3 linked regions of the Flavivirga spongiicola genome follow. The protein of the gene in region 1 interacts with the protein of each later gene in a pairwise test. Links are inferred from orthologs where the notes say so. Each region holds a gene or a part of one and is shown in the gene's direction. Other genes may lie near its edges. The genes, in order: Q4Q47_RS15750, Q4Q47_RS08735 and Q4Q47_RS13705.

The links.
Region 2: the proteins of Q4Q47_RS15750 (region 1) and Q4Q47_RS08735 interact in binary tests that used the Escherichia coli proteins (3 or more experiments, as listed by UniProt). The link is inferred for Flavivirga spongiicola from one-to-one orthologs.
Region 3: the proteins of Q4Q47_RS15750 (region 1) and Q4Q47_RS13705 interact in binary tests that used the Escherichia coli proteins (3 or more experiments, as listed by UniProt). The link is inferred for Flavivirga spongiicola from one-to-one orthologs.

What each region holds. Positions count from the first base shown.
Region 1 is NZ_JAUOEO010000001.1:3,966,684-3,972,909, forward strand. The notes cover bases 1,436-4,154. They hold Q4Q47_RS15750 (uracil-DNA glycosylase), read left to right. Parts: upstream 1,436-2,321; coding sequence 2,322-2,987; downstream 2,988-4,154. Other genes in these bases: holA (DNA polymerase III subunit delta), read left to right, coding at 1,436-2,320; Q4Q47_RS15755 (C1 family peptidase), read right to left, coding at 3,278-4,154. Also shown: Q4Q47_RS15735 (glycosyltransferase family 2 protein), read right to left, coding at 1-504; Q4Q47_RS15740 (type I restriction enzyme HsdR N-terminal domain-containing protein), read right to left, coding at 729-1,184; more of holA, read left to right, coding at 1,313-1,435; more of Q4Q47_RS15755, read right to left, coding at 4,155-4,399; Q4Q47_RS15760 (1,4-dihydroxy-2-naphthoyl-CoA synthase), read left to right, coding at 4,454-5,293; menA (1,4-dihydroxy-2-naphthoate octaprenyltransferase), read left to right, coding at 5,281-6,195. UniProt on the Escherichia coli protein: Excises uracil residues from the DNA which can arise as a result of misincorporation of dUMP residues by DNA polymerase or due to deamination of cytosine.
Region 2 is NZ_JAUOEO010000001.1:2,183,633-2,190,139, reverse strand. The notes cover bases 1,768-4,767. They hold Q4Q47_RS08735 (class I SAM-dependent DNA methyltransferase), read left to right. Parts: upstream 1,768-2,535; coding sequence 2,536-3,999; downstream 4,000-4,767. Other genes in these bases: Q4Q47_RS08730 (restriction endonuclease subunit S), read left to right, coding at 3,996-4,767; hsdR (type I restriction-modification system endonuclease), read left to right, coding at 1,768-2,535. Also shown: more of hsdR, read left to right, coding at 1-1,767; more of Q4Q47_RS08730, read left to right, coding at 4,768-5,750; Q4Q47_RS08725 (restriction system-associated AAA family ATPase), read left to right, coding at 5,750-6,507. UniProt on the Escherichia coli protein: The subtype gamma methyltransferase (M) subunit of a type I restriction enzyme. The M and S subunits together form a methyltransferase (MTase) that methylates A-2 on the top and A-3 on the bottom strand of the sequence 5'-AACN(6)GTGC-3'.
Region 3 is NZ_JAUOEO010000001.1:3,403,796-3,410,130, forward strand. The notes cover bases 1,637-4,464. They hold Q4Q47_RS13705 (nucleoside-diphosphate kinase), read left to right. Parts: upstream 1,637-2,754; coding sequence 2,755-3,174; downstream 3,175-4,464. Other genes in these bases: Q4Q47_RS13700 (DHH family phosphoesterase), read right to left, coding at 1,637-2,471; Q4Q47_RS13710 (cold-shock protein), read right to left, coding at 3,357-3,548; Q4Q47_RS13715 (cold-shock protein), read right to left, coding at 3,676-3,867; Q4Q47_RS13720 (DUF721 domain-containing protein), read right to left, coding at 3,964-4,260; recF (DNA replication/repair protein RecF), read right to left, coding at 4,293-4,464. Also shown: Q4Q47_RS13690 (peptidylprolyl isomerase), read right to left, coding at 1-914; gliding motility-associated peptidyl-prolyl isomerase GldI, read right to left, coding at 917-1,459; more of Q4Q47_RS13700, read right to left, coding at 1,452-1,636; more of recF, read right to left, coding at 4,465-5,372; Q4Q47_RS13730 (tetratricopeptide repeat protein), read left to right, coding at 5,674-6,335. UniProt on the Escherichia coli protein: Major role in the synthesis of nucleoside triphosphates other than ATP. The ATP gamma phosphate is transferred to the NDP beta phosphate via a ping-pong mechanism, using a phosphorylated active-site intermediate.

The sequences.
Region 1 (6,226 bases):
TCCTGATGCCCAAAATATTTCAGAATTGTCATTATATTGCCCAGAGTCTTTTTCAATAGTATTAAAAATACGACCTCTGCAATACGGGTACCCATATTTATCTATAAACCCCCCAGCAGCTCCAGCATATTCAAAATAATCTTTCTTTTTATAATCTAGTAATTTAGGTTGAATGATAGCTGTGTTAACCTCCTTTTTAAAAGTTTCAATAATAGGAAGTAGCCATTTTTTAGTAACTTCTACATCGCTATTTAGTAAACAAAAAACATCTGCTTCTATATGTTTTAAAGCCTCATTATAGCCTTTAGCATAGCCACCATTTTCTTTATTTTGAATTATTTTTATAGACGGGTAAGTGGCTTTTACAAAAGAAACAGAATCATCAGTTGAGGCATTATCAGCAACATATATATCTACTTCTTTAGAATGTTCAATGACCGATGGTAAAAACTGATCTAAAAGCTTTTTACCATTCCAATTTAATATAACGATTGCTATTTTCAAGTTTCAAGAATATAGTTTAAAAATTTATTTAGTACTTACTGAACACTGAACACTGAACACTGAACACTGAACACTGAACACTGAACACTGAACACTGAATACCGCGATTGTTTAGCTCTAATACGATGCGAATTTAAATATTTTAATCTCGCAAAGGCGCAAAGGCGCAAAGTTACACAGGAATTATAATAAACTGCTACGGGGTACTGCTTACTGAACACTGATCACTGCGACTGCTTACTAAAACTAGGAATATCTTTTAAAAAATTATAACGTTCATTTTCAAAATCCATTTGGCAATAATAATGATTTAATCCATTGGTAACCATTAAATATGTAGCATTTAACTCTAAATTATAACGTGCTATTTGATCGAATGTATCTTGGTTTATAATAATTTTTGGGGCTTTACATTCTACTATTAAATGAATACTGCCATTAGAATTGTATACTACAATATCGTATCGTTTTCTTAAAGAGTTAATAATCAATTCTTTTTCTACGTTAATTAAAGATTTAGGATACCCCTTATTATTTATTAAATATTGAACACAGTGTTGACGAACCCATTCTTCTGGTTGTAAAATCACAAATTTTTTACGAATACTATCGAATATAGAAATTTTATTTTCGCTATTTTTGAATCGAAACGAAAACTTTGGAAAATTAAGTTCTTGCATGAATGCATACTGATTTTTTTCAAAGTTAAGCTACAAAACCAGAAATTACAATAATCAAACATCAAATCCCGATTAAATGTCGTTCTTATTTGGAATTTGGCGTTTGTAATTTGAAAATTTAAGATAGTTTGGACGAAGTCAAACAATTAGTTACAGATATAAAGAATAAAAAACTAAAACCCATTTACTTTTTAATGGGAGAGGAGCCTTATTATATTGATAAGATCTCCGATTTTATTGAAAGTACCGTTTTAGCAGAAGAAGAACGTGGTTTTAATCAAATGGTTTTATATGGTCGGGATGTAACGATTGAAGATATTGCCAGCAATGCAAAACGCTATCCCATGATGGCAGAGTATCAGGTGGTTATTGTTAAAGAAGCTCAGGATTTATCGCGGACTATTGAAAAGCTAGCTTCTTATGCTGAAAATCCACAGCCTACAACTGTTTTAGTGGTAAACTATAAGTATAAAAAGATTGATAAGCGTAAATCGCTATATAAAACATTAAAAAAGACTGGCATCGTTTACGAAAGCAAAAAACTTTACGAAAATCAGGTTGCTGACTGGATTCGCCGTGTATTATCTTCTAAAGACTATTCTATTTCACCTAAAGCAGCACAAATGCTTGTTGAGTTTTTAGGAACAGATTTAAGTAAAATAAATAATGAGTTGGAAAAACTTCAAATTATTTTACCAAAAGGGACTCAAATTTCGCCCGAGCATATTGAAGAAAATATTGGTATTAGTAAAGACTATAATAATTTTGAATTACGCAAAGCTATTGGAGAAAAGAATACTATAAAGGCTTATCAAATTGTTAATTACTTTGCTGAAAATCCTAAAGATAATCCGATGGTAGTAACCGTGTCTTTATTATTTAATTTTTTTTCACAATTGCTTCATTTTCATGGATTAAGTGATAAGTCCCCTAGAAATGTTGCATCTGCTTTGAAAATAAACCCTTACTTTGTGAAGGAATATATAGCAGCAGCGAGACATTACCCAATGCGTAAAGTAAGTGCGGTTGTTTCTACATTGAGGGAGTTTGATGTAAAAAGCAAAGGCGTAGGTGCTAATGCTGTTCCTCAAGGAGATTTATTAAAAGAATTGTTAGTAAGAATATTATCTAATTAGTATGAATGTAGATATTCACAAAAGTTGGAAACCTTATTTAGAAGAAGAATTTGGGAAGCCTTATTTTAAAGATTTAGTAAGTTTTATTAAATCTGAATATAGATCTCAAACTTGTTTCCCTCCGGGAAAACAAATTTTTAATGCCTTTAATCATTGCCATTTTGATGATGTGAAAGTTGTTATTATTGGTCAGGATCCATATCATGGACCTAGGCAAGCAAATGGATTGTGTTTTTCTGTTAATAAAGATATTAGTCATCCGCCATCATTGATTAATATTTTTAAAGAAATAGAAACAGATTTAGGAATTCCATATCCAGAAAATGGTGATCTTATGCGTTGGGCTGATCAAGGTGTGCTATTATTGAATGCTACGCTGACAGTTAGAGCGCACCAAGCAGGGAGTCATCAAAAAAGAGGTTGGGAAACCTTTACTGATGCTATTATAAAAATGATAAGTGAAAAGAAAGAGAATATTGTGTTTTTACTTTGGGGAGGTTATGCAAAGCAAAAAGTAAAGCTAATAAATACTAATGACCATAAAGTATTGACTTCCGGACACCCTTCACCTTTAAGCGCTAATAGAGGCTATTGGTTTGGTAATAAGCATTTCAGTAAGACTAACTCCCTGTTGGAGCAAGCCTCTCAGGTGCCTGTTCAATGGTGATTTGTGGTGTAAGTACCACTGGTTTTTTGTTTGCTTTAGCCGTTTTATCAATTTTATTAGCACTAAATTTTAGTAGTAATAAATTGATAGTTACGAGTACTGCGAGGGAAATAGTAATTGTAAGTAACATAAGATCTGGGTATTAATAATCGGCAAAATACGATTTTTATCGTTAAAACAAAGTGTTTTGTCGATAAAAATAAAATTCTGGACAAAAATAATAAAAAAAAAGCTACAATCAAATGTCTATATATAAGTATTTTTGTTTTTATCACTATGCTAAAGTTCGCTTAAAATGTTTGCGCTTTTCTCAATATTTTAAGAATTTTTTTAGGGAGTGCTTTTTTATTTAGCATTATGGAAATAGTTTTTAATTTAAGATATGCTTCACTCATGTAAATATACCCCCCATTACTAACTCTTTTAGGGTTTGTCCCCCATGAATTTTTTACTTTATAGTAGGTGGTTCCATTCTGATCTTTTAATAACCCAGTTATATGCATTAAGTGATCGTCTGTGGTGTTATAGTTTTCAAACTCTTGTTGTCTGAATTCTTGCGTTATTTCCTTTTCTTTAGATACATTTACCAAAGCATCTTCTATATTTACACCGTCTTCAGAAATGATTGCCAATCCATGTTTTGATGAGAACGTTTTTTCGCTAACATCACAATCTAATTCAACAGTAAAACCTTCTTTCAACGCATTATTTACAATATGTACGAGTTCATCTAATTTTACATTAAAAAATGTACCATTAGAAAAATTATCAGGAATATTTAGTATGAAATTTGTGTGATAAGGTTTATGTGAAAATGACGTAATTGTAACATAGTTTTTTGGATCGATTTGAGCCTTCCTCATAAAAGATAGAGGCGTATATTTAGTCCCATTATAATCAAAGCTTTCAATATTATTACCGAGGTAAGTGTCTAAAATTTCATTGGTCTCCTTTTTCCAATTATAGGTTTTTGGTTCTTTTATATATCTATCCAAAGTTTTTTTCAGTGTATCTACTAATTTGGAATGATTGTGTTTTTTATTGCCATTTGTTAAGCCGGTGTATAAATCATTCGGAACAAATCCATGTTCTGAAATACTATTGATAACATCATGTGCTAATCCACCTTGACTAAATTGTGTTTTTCCTTGCCTCATAACATAGTTCCATGATTTATTAAGATATGTATGGCGGACGTTATACATTTCAGACAAATCAATTTTTTGTCCTGTGAGGCGAATTATTTCACTTTCAAGAAATGATGATGTAGAAAAACTCCAACAGGTTCCAGTATTATCCTGACTAATAACATCTGTAGCATCAAGGTCTATAATAGTTTTAAAATCATAAGATTGAGAATAGATAAAAAGGGTGAAAAAAGTAAAAACAGAAGCTAAAAATTTATTTTTCATGGGGAAGTAAGTGATTTCTTGAAATAAAATTTATTTTTGACTAAAATAATAAAAATGGACCAAGAAAATTGGATTACTGTTAAAGAATATCAAGATATCACTTATAAAAAATATAATGGTGTTGCACGTATCGCTTTCAATAGACCAGACGTTCGTAATGCTTTTAGACCGAAAACAACTAGCGAATTATACGATGCTTTTTATGATGCTAATGAAGATGTAAATATTGGAGTTGTCCTATTATCTGCAGAAGGACCATCAACTAAAGATGGTGTATATTCCTTTTGTAGTGGAGGCGACCAAAAGGCTAGAGGACATCAAGGGTATGTAGGAGAAGATGGGTATCATCGTTTAAATATTTTAGAAGTTCAGCGTTTAATTAGATTTATGCCAAAAGCAGTCATTGCTGTTGTACCTGGTTGGGCTGTAGGTGGTGGACATAGCTTACACGTTGTTTGTGATTTAACGCTGGCCAGTAAAGAACACGCCATCTTTAAACAAACAGATGCTGATGTAACTAGTTTTGATGGTGGGTATGGCTCTGCTTATTTAGCAAAAATGGTGGGACAGAAAAAAGCACGTGAAATATTTTTCTTAGGAAGAAATTATTCAGCACAAGAGGCCTACGAAATGGGCATGGTAAATGCGGTGATACCTCATGACAAATTAGAAGCCACTGCTTATGAGTGGGCACAAGAAATATTAGCTAAATCACCAACATCTATAAAAATGCTTAAATTCGCCATGAATTTAACAGATGATGGTATGGTTGGTCAGCAGGTATTTGCAGGAGAAGCTACGCGCTTGGCTTATATGACAGATGAAGCTATTGAAGGTAGAAATGCCTTTCTTGAAAAACGAAAACCTAATTTTGCTAAAAAATGGATTCCATAATGAATAAAGTCTCTCTTTGGATTTCTACAATGCGTCTGCGGACGTTACCTTTATCAATATCAGGGATTATTTTGGCGTCATGTTTAGCAGAATACAATGGCTATTTTAAATGGAAGATAGGTATTCTTGCGATTCTTACCACTTTAAGTTTTCAAATATTATCGAATCTGGCCAACGATTATGGTGACGGTATTAAAGGCACCGATAATAATGGTAGAATTGGACCAGAACGTGCTATACAGTCTGGAAAGATTTCTCCGGATGAAATGTTTAATGCCATTAAGATTAATGTTCTAATTTCTATTGGTTTAGCTTTTTTACTCATTTTCTGCGCATTTGGAGTGAAGCATTTTTTACTCACGCTTTTATTTTTTATACTTGGTATTGCATCTGTTGTCGGTGCCATAAAATACACTGTTGGAAGTAATGCTTATGGTTATAGAGGTTTAGGTGACCTTTTTGTATTTGTTTTTTTTGGATTAGTGAGCGTTATTGGTTGTTATGTGTTGTATGCAAAAACAATAGACCATGTTGTTTTCCTTCCAGCTTGCACTGTAGGATTACTAAGTGTTGGCGTTCTTAATCTTAATAATATGCGAGATATTGTATCTGATGAAAAATCAAATAAATTAACGCTAGCGGTTAAGTTTGGAATTAAAAATGCTAGAATATACCATTATGCGTTAATTGGATTGGCTATTTTATTGTCTGCCTTATTCGGAATATTATATTACACATCGCCATATAACTTAATTTTTATGGTGGCATACATTCCTCTATTAATTCATATTAAAAAGGTAAGTATAAATAAAGAGCCCAAGTTATTAGATCCAGAGTTAAAAAAAATAGCATTAACTACAGTTTTATTAGCTATTCTTATGGGAGTAGGCCATTTGTTATAGTTTTTTTGTATTTTACTTTTACAAAAATTTA
Region 2 (6,507 bases), 1.8 Mb from region 1 along the record:
GCTGAGTGGCCTGTAGGTTCTAAATGGGCTGACTATGCTTTATTTATTGGCACTGACCTGTATGGCATAGTTGAGGCAAAAAAATATGAAAGTGATATTTCTACAGACTTACAGCAATCTAAAATATATTCAGAATTAGCTGAAGACGAACACGAAGCTAAACTATTGGGGAAATGGAGAAATTACAATGTGCCATTTTTGTTTTCAACTAACGGAAGAACCTATTTAGAACAAATAAAAACTAAAAGTGGTGTTTGGTTTCTTGATGTTAGAAATGAAAGGAATCATTCTAAAGCTTTGAGAGGGTGGTATTCCCCGGAAGGTATTTTAGAATTATATAAAAGAAATATTCAAGAGTCCAATGATAAACTGAAAGATTCAAACATTTCCTATTTACAAGATAAAGCAGGTTTAAGTTTAAGGGATTATCAAATAAAAGCTATTGAAGCTGTTGAAAAAATTGTTAGACATAAGCCAGATAGCAAAAAAACGCTTTTAGCAATGGCAACAGGCACAGGTAAAACACGAACCATTATTGGTCTTTGTTATCGCCTTATTAAAGCTAACCGTTTTAAACGCATCTTATTTTTGGTAGATAGGAGATTATTAGCAACGCAAGCCATCAACAATTTTGAGGATAATAAAATCGAAGGTCTTAATACATTTGCTGAAACATATAAAGTTGACAAACTAAAAGCTACAATTCCAGATCTTGAATCTAGATTACATTTTTCTACGGTTCAAAGCATGGTAAAACGCTTATTTTATGGTAATAATGAAGATGTTTTACCAATTGACACTTATGACTGTATTATTGTAGACGAGGCGCATCGTGGATATTTACAGGATAGAGAGTTGGATGATGAAGAACTAAACTTCAAAGACCAAAGAGATTACGTTAGTAAATATCGTATGGTTGTAGATTATTTTGATGCTTTTACTGTAGGCTTAACAGCTACACCTGCTTTACATACAACTGAGATATTTGGGCATCCTGTCTATACATATTCATATAGAGAGGCGGTAATAGATGGTTATTTAATAGATCATGAACCGCCTAATATTATTAAAACGAAATTAAGCGAAGAAGGTATAACCTGGAAAAAAGGTGAAAAACCAAAGGTATATATTAAAGAAGATAATCGTATTGAAGAACTTGATGAACTAGAAGATGAATTAAACATAGATATTGAAGGGTTTAATAAAATGGTAATTACAGAATCTTTTAATAGAACTGTTGCTCAACAATTAGTAAAAGAAATTGACCCCGAAGGAGATGAAAAAACCCTGATTTTTGCAGCTAAAGACGAACATGCTGATTTGATTGTTCAATTATTAAAAGAGGAATATGAAAATATAGGCATAGATGTACCTGATGATGCTATTGCAAAAATCACAGGCAAATCCTATAAACCTCAAGAATTAGTAACACGTTATAAAAATGAAAAATTTCCTAGTATAGCTGTGACTGTGGATTTATTAACTACTGGTATTGACGTACCACCAATTTGCAATTTGGTATTTTTAAGACGTATCAAATCTCGAATTTTATACGAGCAAATGTTAGGGCGTGCTACCAGACGATGTGACGATATAGGAAAAGAAGTGTTCAATATTTTTGACGCAGTAAAACTTTATGAATCTTTAGAGGTTTTCTCCTCCATGAAACCTGTAGTGACAAATCCAAAAACATCATTCACTCAACTAATTGATGAGTTTGATGACATTGAATCCAATGTCAGAGCAAAAAAACAGTTAGAACAAATTATTTCGAAGCTTCAACGCAAAAAAACAAAGATTATAGGGCAGAATGAGGAAATTTTCAAATACAATACTGAAGGTAAAGACCCTGAAGCTTTCATAAATATGTTAAAGAATATTGAAGAACATAGCATAGCTTCATCACTTTCGAAATATGACCAATTATGGAGGTTTTTAGATGAATTTATACCACAACCAAGAGCACAATATGTATCAGAGCATGACGATGAGTATCTAGGTAGTGAACGTGGTTATGGTAAAGGACAAAAACCAGAAGATTATTTAAATAGTTTTAAAATCTTCCTTGAGCAGAATTTAAATAAAGTGGCAGCTCTTCAAATTATTTGTACAAAACCTAAAGAGTTAGATCGTCATTCACTTAAAGAATTAAAATTGCTGTTAGACCAAAAAGGTTTTAATTCTAGAAATTTAAATGCAGCTTGGAAGGATAGTAAAAATGAGGACATCGTTGCCGATATTATTTCATACATTCGGACTCTGGCTTTAGGCAGTACACTGATAAGCCATGAAGAACGTATTAGAAATGCAGTTGACAAAGTACGCAGCATGAAAGATTGGAATAAAATCCAATTAAAATGGATAGACCGTTTTGAAAAACAACTTATTCAAGAAACCATTATTAAAATTGAAGATTTAAATAAAGATCCATTTATGTCAGATGGAGGCTTTAAAAGATTAAACAAAATATTTGAGCATCAGTTAAAAGATGTCATAGAAACCTTAAATGATAATTTATACATAGAAACAGCATAAATGAGCGCAGAAGAAATTTCAAATAAACTCTGGAACCTTTGTAATGTATTACGGGATGATGGAGTTACTTATCACCAATATTTAAATGAGTTAACATATATCTTGTTTTTAAAGCTATCCGAAGTAAAAGGTTTTAAAGAACAAATACCTAAAGAATATCAATGGAGCACTTTACTCGAGATTACAGATAATAAAGAATTATACGACCGCTATAGAGACTTATTAGCCAATATAAGTGCTAAAGGAGATAACACAACGATTACAGAAATCTATACTAACGCATCTACTACATTACGTAAACCTGTTAATTTAAGAACTTTAATCACGCAAATAGACCTTATAGATTGGTATAATGAAAGTGAGCGTGATACCATGGGACAGATTTATGAAGATTTGTTAGAGCGTAATGCTAACGAAAAACGAAGTGGAGCAGGCCAATACTTTACTCCTCGACCACTAATAAAAGTGATGATAGAATTGTTGGCTCCAAAATTGGGAGAACGATGGAACGATCCTGCTTGTGGAACTTTTGGTTTTATGATTTCTCTTGATCAGTATTTAGTTGACCGTTACAATTATAAATATGATTCTAATGATAAACAACGTCAATTTCAAGTTAACGAAGCTTTAAGCGGAGTAGAACTGGTTCAAGATGCACATCGTTTAGCATTAATGAATGCTAAATTACATGGCTTAGACAGTACAATCCATTTAGGAGATACATTGACCGATTTAGGTAAAACATTAAAAGGTTTAGACGGCGTATTAGCTAATCCACCTTTTGGAACCAAAAAAGGTGGTGAAAAACCAACACGAGATGATTTAACCTTTGTATCCAGTAATAAGCAACTCAACTTTTTACAACACATCTATAGGTCTTTACATAAAAAAGGAACCGCTAGAGCTGCTGTAGTTTTACCTGATAATGTTTTGTTTGAAGATGGTGATGGGCAACGCATTCGTAAAGACCTAATGGATAAATGTAATTTGCATACTATATTACGTTTACCAACTGGGATTTTTTACTCTGCAGGAGTGAAAACCAATGTGCTGTTTTTTACACGAGGCAAAACCGAAACAGGAAATACCAAAAATGTTTGGTACTATGATATGCGCACCAATGTCCCTAGTTATGGAAAACGTACACCGTTTACAAGAGCTGCCTTTAATGATTTTATTAAAGCCTACACAGGTGGTACTGACACAAGCAAGGTATTAATGAATTATGATCGAGATATCGATGATAAAAAAAGAGAATCTATTAAAGATGAGCGTTGGCAATGTATTACGAGGGAGGAGATAAAAAAGAAAAACGACTCTCTAGATTTAGGTTTAATGGTTGATGAAAATTTAAGCAATGGAGCAGAATTAGATGAGCCTATTGATATTGCCAAAGAAGCATTAACAGAGCTTAATGAAATCACTAAAGCTCTAAACAATATTATAAAAGAACTTTCTATATGAGTTTGATTCATAAAGTAGAAGATCTCTTTGAAGAAAGAACGGGGTTAGTTTCAGCTCATCAAAATTGGGCTTTAATACCTTTAAGTGATTTAGTTAAAATTCAAAATGGATTTGCATTCAAATCCAAGGATTTTAATAAAGAAGGGGATGGAATACCACTTATAAGAATTAGGGATATATTAAAAGGTAAGACTCAAACCTACTATAAAGGTGATTATTCTAATGACTATGTCGTCAATAAAGGAGACTTGTTGGTCGGAATGGATGGAGATTTTAATTCTGATTTATGGAAAGGCAAAAATGCTTTGTTAAATCAGCGAGTATGTCGAATATTTCCGAATGAAAAGTTTTTAATGAAGAAGCTTCTTTATTATGGTCTTCCAGGATATTTGAATATAATAAACGAAAACACTTCGGCTACTACTGTTAAACATTTGTCTTCCAAAAGCATCTACAATATTCCTTTTCCAATACCACCAATAAAAGAACAGCAGCGTATTGTTAAAAAATTAGATACATTTTTCACTCAATTGGAAGAGATTAAAATACGGTTAGATAAAATTCCAGATTTACTTAAAAATTTTAGACAAGCCGTGTTATCTAAAGCTGTTACAGGGAAGCTTACAGAAGGTTGGAGGAAAGATAAAACTCTTGAAAATGCTAATGATTGGCGAAAAAAAATAATAGAAGAAAGAAAGAAATTAGGACTACCTAAGAGAACACCTGGACTAGTATTTGAGAATGTTTCTCAACCATATCAAGTACCCAAAATATGGTCTTTTGGTTATTTACAAAATTTCGGTGAATTTACTAGGGGCAAATCAAAACATAGACCAAGAAATGACCAAAGGCTTTTCGGAGGTAATTACCCATTTATTCAAACGGGAGATGTTGCAAGATCAAATGGTTTAATTGAAAATCACACTCAAACTTATAGTGAGTTTGGATTATCACAAAGCAGGCTTTTTCCAAAAGGAACTTTATGTATTACTATTGCTGCGAATATTGCTGAAACTGGTATTCTAGATTTTGATTCATGTTTTCCTGATAGTGTTGTCGGTTATTTACCATACAAGGGTATGTACTCTTCAAAGTTTGCTATGTATTATTTAAGAACTATTCAGAGAGATTTAGAACATTATGCACCTGCAACTGCTCAAAAAAATATAAATCTAGGAATCTTATTTAAAATAGCTTTTCCTGTGCCACCAAAATTAGAGCAGGATGAAATTGTAAAACGAGTTGATAATCTATTTTCAAAAGCAAATGCCATTGAAAAGGAATATGAGACTTTAATTAAAAAAATAGATTATCTACCTCAAGCTATTTTACAAAAAGCCTTTAAAGGTGAGTTAGTCGAACAGCTGCCTACAGATGGAGATGCAAAAGGTTTGTTAGAAGAAATTAAAAAACTTAAAAAAGAGGGTGAAAAAACAACAAAAAAGAAGCCTAAAAAGAGTGAAAAAAAGCAGTTAATTGGTAAATCAGAAAGTAAAACAACAACATCGGGAACACTAACCAGTAAGGAGATTATATTAAAAGGAACCGATGCTGTATTTGAACATCTAAAAAAAAAGTTCACTCATAATAAATTCACCTTTGAGGAAATACAAATTCCATCAAATTATTCTTATGACGAATTTAGGTTACTGTTATTTCGATTGTTAGATCATCAGAAATCCAATATTAACGAATGTAAACTAAAAATGATATATGACGGAGACATTCTATACTTTCAAATTCCCAAATAATGAAGTTAGTTCACTTTAAATATAGCCATGCTAATAGTTCTCATCCCTTAAATGGTTTTGATGAAGAGTTTAGAAATGAAGCTTTTTTGGAAGATGGATTTCATCCTATTTGTTTGGTCGGAATCAATGGTTCAGGTAAATCAAAACTTTTAGAGTGTATTGCTCAAGTTATGGAGTATTTGATAGGTGAATATTCAGATTTCATTTCAGAATTAGACAATGAATATTTAAGCTTTCAAGTAGATTATCTCTTTAAACTTAAAAAAGGTTATAAATATGTAAGCTTTATTAAGTCTTCAACTAATAAAGTAACAGAATGTTATTTAGGAAAAAACAGAGATGATCTAGAATTATGTAATGATGTTAAAGAAATTAAAAGTTATCTACCAGAAATTGTTGTAGGTTATACGTCAGGCGAAAACGAATCTTTAAGTTCTTACTTTAGACCTTACAATGATGCTTTTTCAGGCTATTATCAAGAAGGTGCAATTTATGATAATAAAAAAGTAAGCCTTCCTGATTTACCCAAATTTTTATGGGTAGATTTTAGTATGAATCACTTAGTTTTTATTGCTAATGCTATTTTAGGTTTTTCAGAGGAATCCACTTGGCCAAACATCACTAAAACTATAAATATTGAGACATTAAGGTCTTTTAGAATTACTATTAAATTAAAACCAAGAAATGGACCAACTAATGGTATTATCCCTGCAAAAGAGCAAGAGTTAATAATAAAAAAGCTTGAACTTTGTGCAAC
Region 3 (6,335 bases), 560 kb from region 1 along the record:
TTACGCTTTTCGTTTACGGCATCAAGAGCTTCAGCAATTTCTAATTTACTGGTTTGAAGTAGTTTTCCGCTTTCAAAATATACAGCATAATGGGTAAGCACTTCAGCGTTTTCTGGTAATTTTTTTCCAGTGCCTTTTTCGGTAACAAAAAATTGTAAACCAGAAGACAACGTCATAGCTTTAGCTCGTTGTTTTTCAAATTTTTCTTTAGAAGCTTTTATAATTGCTTCTATTTTGGCTAGCTTTTCTTTTTCTTTACGTTCTGCTTCAGCAAAATGATTATTAAATGTGTTTGGAGCATCAAAGGATTTTGCATCTTTACCTTTTCTAATAATATTTAATTCTTTAATGACAACGTCTTCCACAGGTCTGTCTCCAGATGCCGTTTTTACATTAGAAATACTGTCCTGGATATCTATTCCAATAACGAGCTCACCAAATATATTATACCCATTATCTAAATGAGGTTTTGGGATTTCTGTAATAAAAAATTGACTTCCGTTTGTATTGCGTCCAGAGTTTGCCATAGATAAAATACCTGGTTTATCATGTTTTAGATCTGGATGAAATTCATCCGTAAATTTATAACCGGGACTTCCTCCACCTGTACCTGTAGGGTCACCACCTTGAATCATAAATTCATTGATAACACGATGAAAAATAAGTCCGTTATAGAATTTTTTTCCTATATAAGCACTGTCTACCATAGTATTAGTACCTTCTGCTAGTGAGACAAAATTAGCAACAGTTATAGGTGCTTTTTTATGTGCTAATTTAGCAACCATAATACCTTCTGAGGTAATAAATTCTGCATATAATCCATCTTCAAGATCTGGATATTGAGCTTTACATGAAGCTAAAGTTATTAAAGAAGTAGTTAATAATATTTTGACTGCGTTTTTTAAAAAATTCATTATTAATTAGTTTGATTTTGGGTAATTGAATTTACTGTAACTTCACATACTATTGGTGTGTTGCTACCTATTTTGTTTTCATCGCCATAATAACCATATGCTTTTTGTGAAGGGAAAAGAAAGGTAACAGTTTCGCCAGTTTTCATTAGTTTTAAACCTTCACGTAAACCGGTAAATAACTCTTCTTTATCCATAGCATAGTTTTGCGTTTTAATATCTTCTTTTGAATATATTAGGCTGCCATTTAATGCTTTTATATTGTAATTATAGTTTATAATATCTCCGAAGAGAGGTGTTTTTAAAGTATCTATTTCTATTTTATTATTGTAGTAATACCAGAAACCACTCTCTGAAGCTATATAGTCTATGTCTTGCGCTTGCATGATTTTTTCTATGGAAACTTGTTCTTGAGCAATCAGTTTTTTATTGCGCTCTACGGAGGCATCTATAAAAGAGCCAGTTTTTACCGATATGGGACGTCGAGCATCGGGGGTTTTACAGTTTAATGCCAGTAAAACAATGGCCAATGTTAGTAATTTATTCATTATTTAGGGCTTTATTATAACTAGGCAATATACTAATAAATTTAGCAACTGTATCTTCTAGCGATAAATAGCTTTTTCCTCCAGCAGCGTTGGTATGACCACCACCACCAAAATGCGCTCTGGATAATTCGTTGACAGAAAAATTCCCTTTAGAGCGTAACGAGATCTTTATAATGCCTTCTTGTTTATCTTCAATGAAAATAGCAGCTAGTATCGTATTGTTTAATGACAAAGCATAATTCACAACACCTTCTGTATCGCCTTTTTTATAATCATGTTTATATAATTCTTCTTGTGTAAGTGTAATATAAGCTGTTCTTGATTCTGGAATAACTTTTAAGTTGCTTAACGCACATCCCAGAAGCTGTAAACGTTCGTAGCTATTAGTGTCGTAAACATTGTTATGAATTTCCGTATTATTAGCTCCTTTTTCAATAAGTTGAGCTATTATTTGGTGGGTTTTACTAGTTGTGGATAAAAACCTAAAAGAACCTGTGTCGGTCATTATGCCAACATATAAGCAGGTTGAAATGTTTGTGTCTATCAGATTTGTATCGCCTAACATATTAATAAAATGGTATACCATTTCGCAGGTCGAACTCATACTAACATCACTAAACATGTAAGTAGCGTAATCATCAGGTGCTTGATGATGATCAATCATAATTTTTAAGGCATTACTTTTAGCTAATACAGTTTCCATATTACCAGTTCTATGAAAAGCATTAAAATCTAAGGTAAATATAATATCTGCGGCTTCAATTAATGCATCACATTTTTTAGTCTGAGAATCATGTTTTAATATGATGTCATTACCTGGAATCCATTTCAGAAAAGTAGGATAATCATTAGGTACTATAACATTTACCTGGTGATTGCCTTTTATAAGATAATGATAAAGCCCAAGTGTAGAGCCAATGGCATCGCCATCTGGATTTTTATGGGGTACGATTACAATCTTTTTTTTAGAAGACAATAGCCGTTTTATACTTATAATATCTTGTTTATTCATAGTTGACGAAGATACAATTTTTTTTAACCTGAATGATGCTTTAAAAGGATGTTGTAAAGCTTAAAACTATAATAAAATATTGGCTTTTTATAAGTTTCAGTATGGTATCTGAGAGGCTTGTCCTCACGGAAGTGAGAAATTAAACTTAAAAAAAGTAAAGCGATATATTTTGCAATAATTTTAAGATAAGAATAGGTTTTTTAATGCGTTATACTAGTTTATGATTTAATGGTTGTTTTTAATTAGAAATACATTACTTTTGCTGCAAAATTAAAACAATAAAATGGCAACAAATAGAACATTTACAATGCTTAAGCCAGATGCTGTTGAAAAGGGACACATTGGCGCAATATTAGAAAAAATTTCAGCTTCAGGATTTAGAATCGTAGCAATGAAATTAACACAAATGACAAAAGCTGACGCTGAAGCATTTTATGCTATACATAATGAACGTCCATTTTTTGGGGAATTAGTCGAATATATGACTCGCGGTCCTATTGTTGCAGCTATTTTAGAAAAAGACAATGCTGTTGAAGACTTTAGAACTTTAATAGGGGCAACTAACCCTGCTGATGCTGCCGAAGGAACTATTCGTAAACTTTATGCAGCTTCTATTGGTGAAAATGCAGTACATGGAAGTGATAGTGATGATAATGCGGCTATAGAGGGAGCTTTTCATTTTTCTGGTAGAGAGATGTTTTAAGTCGTTAAAAATTATAAACAAACAGAAAGCTCGCAACATCGTTGCGGGCTTTTTTATTTAAGATGCCCCGTCTTGAAATAAGTCGATTTTGTGTCAACTTATTTCAGGACGGGGCATTCCATAAAAAAAAGCCTATCGAATAAATGATAGACTTTTAATTGTAAATTGTTAAAAGTATATTGTTAGATTACTTTTACGTTTACGGCGTTTAATCCTTTTTTGCCTTCTTGTAGATCGAATTCTACAGCATCACCTTCACGAATTTCATCGATAAGTCCTGAAATGTGTACGAAATGTTCTTTGTTGTTGTCGTCTTCAACGATAAATCCAAAACCTTTAGAATCATTGAAAAATTTTACGGTACCTTTACTCATTGTTTATACTATTAAGTTAATTTGTTTTTGTAAAGATAGTGCCAAATAATTTATTAATCACTAAAAACAAAAAAAGTCTATCAAATTGATTGATAGACCTTTAATTGTAATTGTTAAAGTATATTTATTAGATTACTTTTACGTTTACGGCGTTTAATCCTTTTCTACCTTCTTGTAGATCGAATTCTACTGCGTCACCTTCACGAATTTCATCGATAAGTCCTGAAATGTGTACAAAATGTTCTTTGTTGTTGTCGTCTTCTACGATGAATCCAAAACCTTTAGAATCATTGAAAAATTTTACGGTACCTTTACTCATGTTATGTTTTATAAAAAATTAGGTCACAAATATAATATAAATAATAATAGCTTTTTGGTTTAATACAAAAATTTTGTATAAAGTTTGTTTTTATAATTATCGGAGTACCAGTTTTTTAATGATTTCTTTCCCTAATTCCTCGTTAAGCATGTTAATTATTTTTTGTTTACCATAACTTAATTCTTCCCTAAGAACACTAGAGGTCAGCTGTATATAAAGTGTGTCCCGTTCTAAGTTTACCGATGCCGTGTAATTATTTACACCATTACCCATAAGGTTTGCCCATGCATCAGCTACATTAACTTTATTTAAACCTTTTTCTAATTTATTGGTTTCTACAAATTCTTTTAAAGCATCTTGAATGCTAATATGTTCGTTGTTACGTTTTGCCATTAGATCTTGTTATATATTAAGCTGCTTGAAATTTAAAGCCTAAAAATTTCATAAGATTGATGCACCTGCTTTACAGCTGCTTCTGTACGTTCTGCATGAGTGTCGCTTATAAATAGCTGTCCAAAATTTTCATCATCTACTAATTTAATAATTTGAGCGACACGATGTTCGTCCAACTTATCAAAAATATCATCTAGTAATAAAATCGGATTGACACCACTTTGCGCTTTTATAAAATCGAATTGAGCTAGTTTTAGTGCAATTAAAAACGATTTTTGTTGACCTTGACTCCCGAATTTTTTAATAGGATGCCCTTCAATATTAAAATGTAAATCATCTTTATGAATACCAACGCTCGTGTATTGTAACGCTTTGTCTTTATTGATGATATTTTTTAACAGTGTGTTTAAATCAGCTTCAAATAAATCGCTGTGATATTTTAAGTCAACTATTTCACTACCATTACTAATAGCTTCGTAACGCGACTTAAAGATGGGAATAAATTCCTTTAAAAAAGTATCTCGTTTTTCGAAAATACGAGTTCCAAAGTCTGTTAATTGATTGTTGTAAACTTCTAAAGTATCATTATTAAAGGTGTGGTTTAAAGCAAAATATTTTAGTAACGCATTACGTTGAGCCAGTATCTTATTATAGTTTATTAAATGGTTTAAATAGGTTTTATCGCTTTGTGAAATGACACTGTCTATAAATTTTCGTCTGGTATCGCTACCTTCAATAATCAAATCTCTATCGGCTGGCGAAATAATCACTAAAGGTAAAAAACCAATATGTTCGCTAAACTTTTCATAAGCTTTAGCATTGCGTTTAATAACTTTTTTTTTACCTCGTTTTAAGCTAATAATTATTTTTTCAGTTTTATTATCCTTTTCATAATCACCATTAATCACAAAAAAATCTTCGTCATGCTTAATATTTTGTGTTGCCACGGGGTTAAAGTAACTTTTTCCGAAGGATAAATGATAAATAGCATCGAGTACATTGGTTTTTCCAATACCGTTATTACCAACAATGCAATTTATTTTATCATTGAAGGCAAATGATTTACTATCAAAGTTTTTATAATTAAGTAACGAAAGGGATTTTAAAATCATATAATAAGCGACTTAAAGGCTATATTATACCAATTAAACTTCAAAATGACGAATATAATTCATTTCTTTTTTACTTAAATTTCTTCAAAAACAGAACCATAACTTCAGCTATGCTTAAGGTTTTTGACTTATTTAAGCAAAAAATAATTCAAATTATTTATGTGTTATTTTGAAATTCAATTGGTATTTGTTGCTAAACTCTTTAAAAAGAAGTGCAAATTATTGAAAAATATCAAATAAATACCCTTTTAGTTATGAAGAAAAATTATATTTTTGCGGCGCATTAATATAGATAGAATACATGGCGACTTATAATAAAAGAGGATACAAACCAAAAAATAAAGTAGAGAAAGAACAAAACATCGAAACAGACTCTACTACAGCAGAAGTTTTTAATACACTCGATGAGACTGCTTCAAAAACAGAAGCGTTTGTTGAAAAGAACCAGAAATATATTTTTGTAATCATAGGACTTGTTGCATTAATTGTTTTAGGCTCTTTAGCATACAAGGAGTTTATAGCAAAACCTAAGCAAATGTCTGCTATGAACGATATGTTTCAAGCACAAAAATATTTTGATCAAGCAGTTACTGGTGTTGAAAAAGACTCATTGTACAATTTGGCTTTAAATGGCGGAGAAGGAAAGTTTGGTATGCTAGACGTTATTGAAGAGTATAGTGGTACACCGTCGGCTAACTTAGCTAGTTATTACGCTGGAACTGCATATTTAAGATTAAAAGATTATAAAAAAGCAGTTGAGCATTTAGAAAATTTCAAAAGCGATGACGAAATATTAGCACCTATAGCAAAAGGAAATATTGGTGATGCTTTTGTACAATTAAATCAGCCAAATGAAGCTTTAGGGTATTATGAGCAAGCTGCTGAAATGCGCAATAACGAATATACGACACCCATGTATTTATTTAAAGCGGGAACTGTTGCCTTAGATTTAGGAAAGGCGGA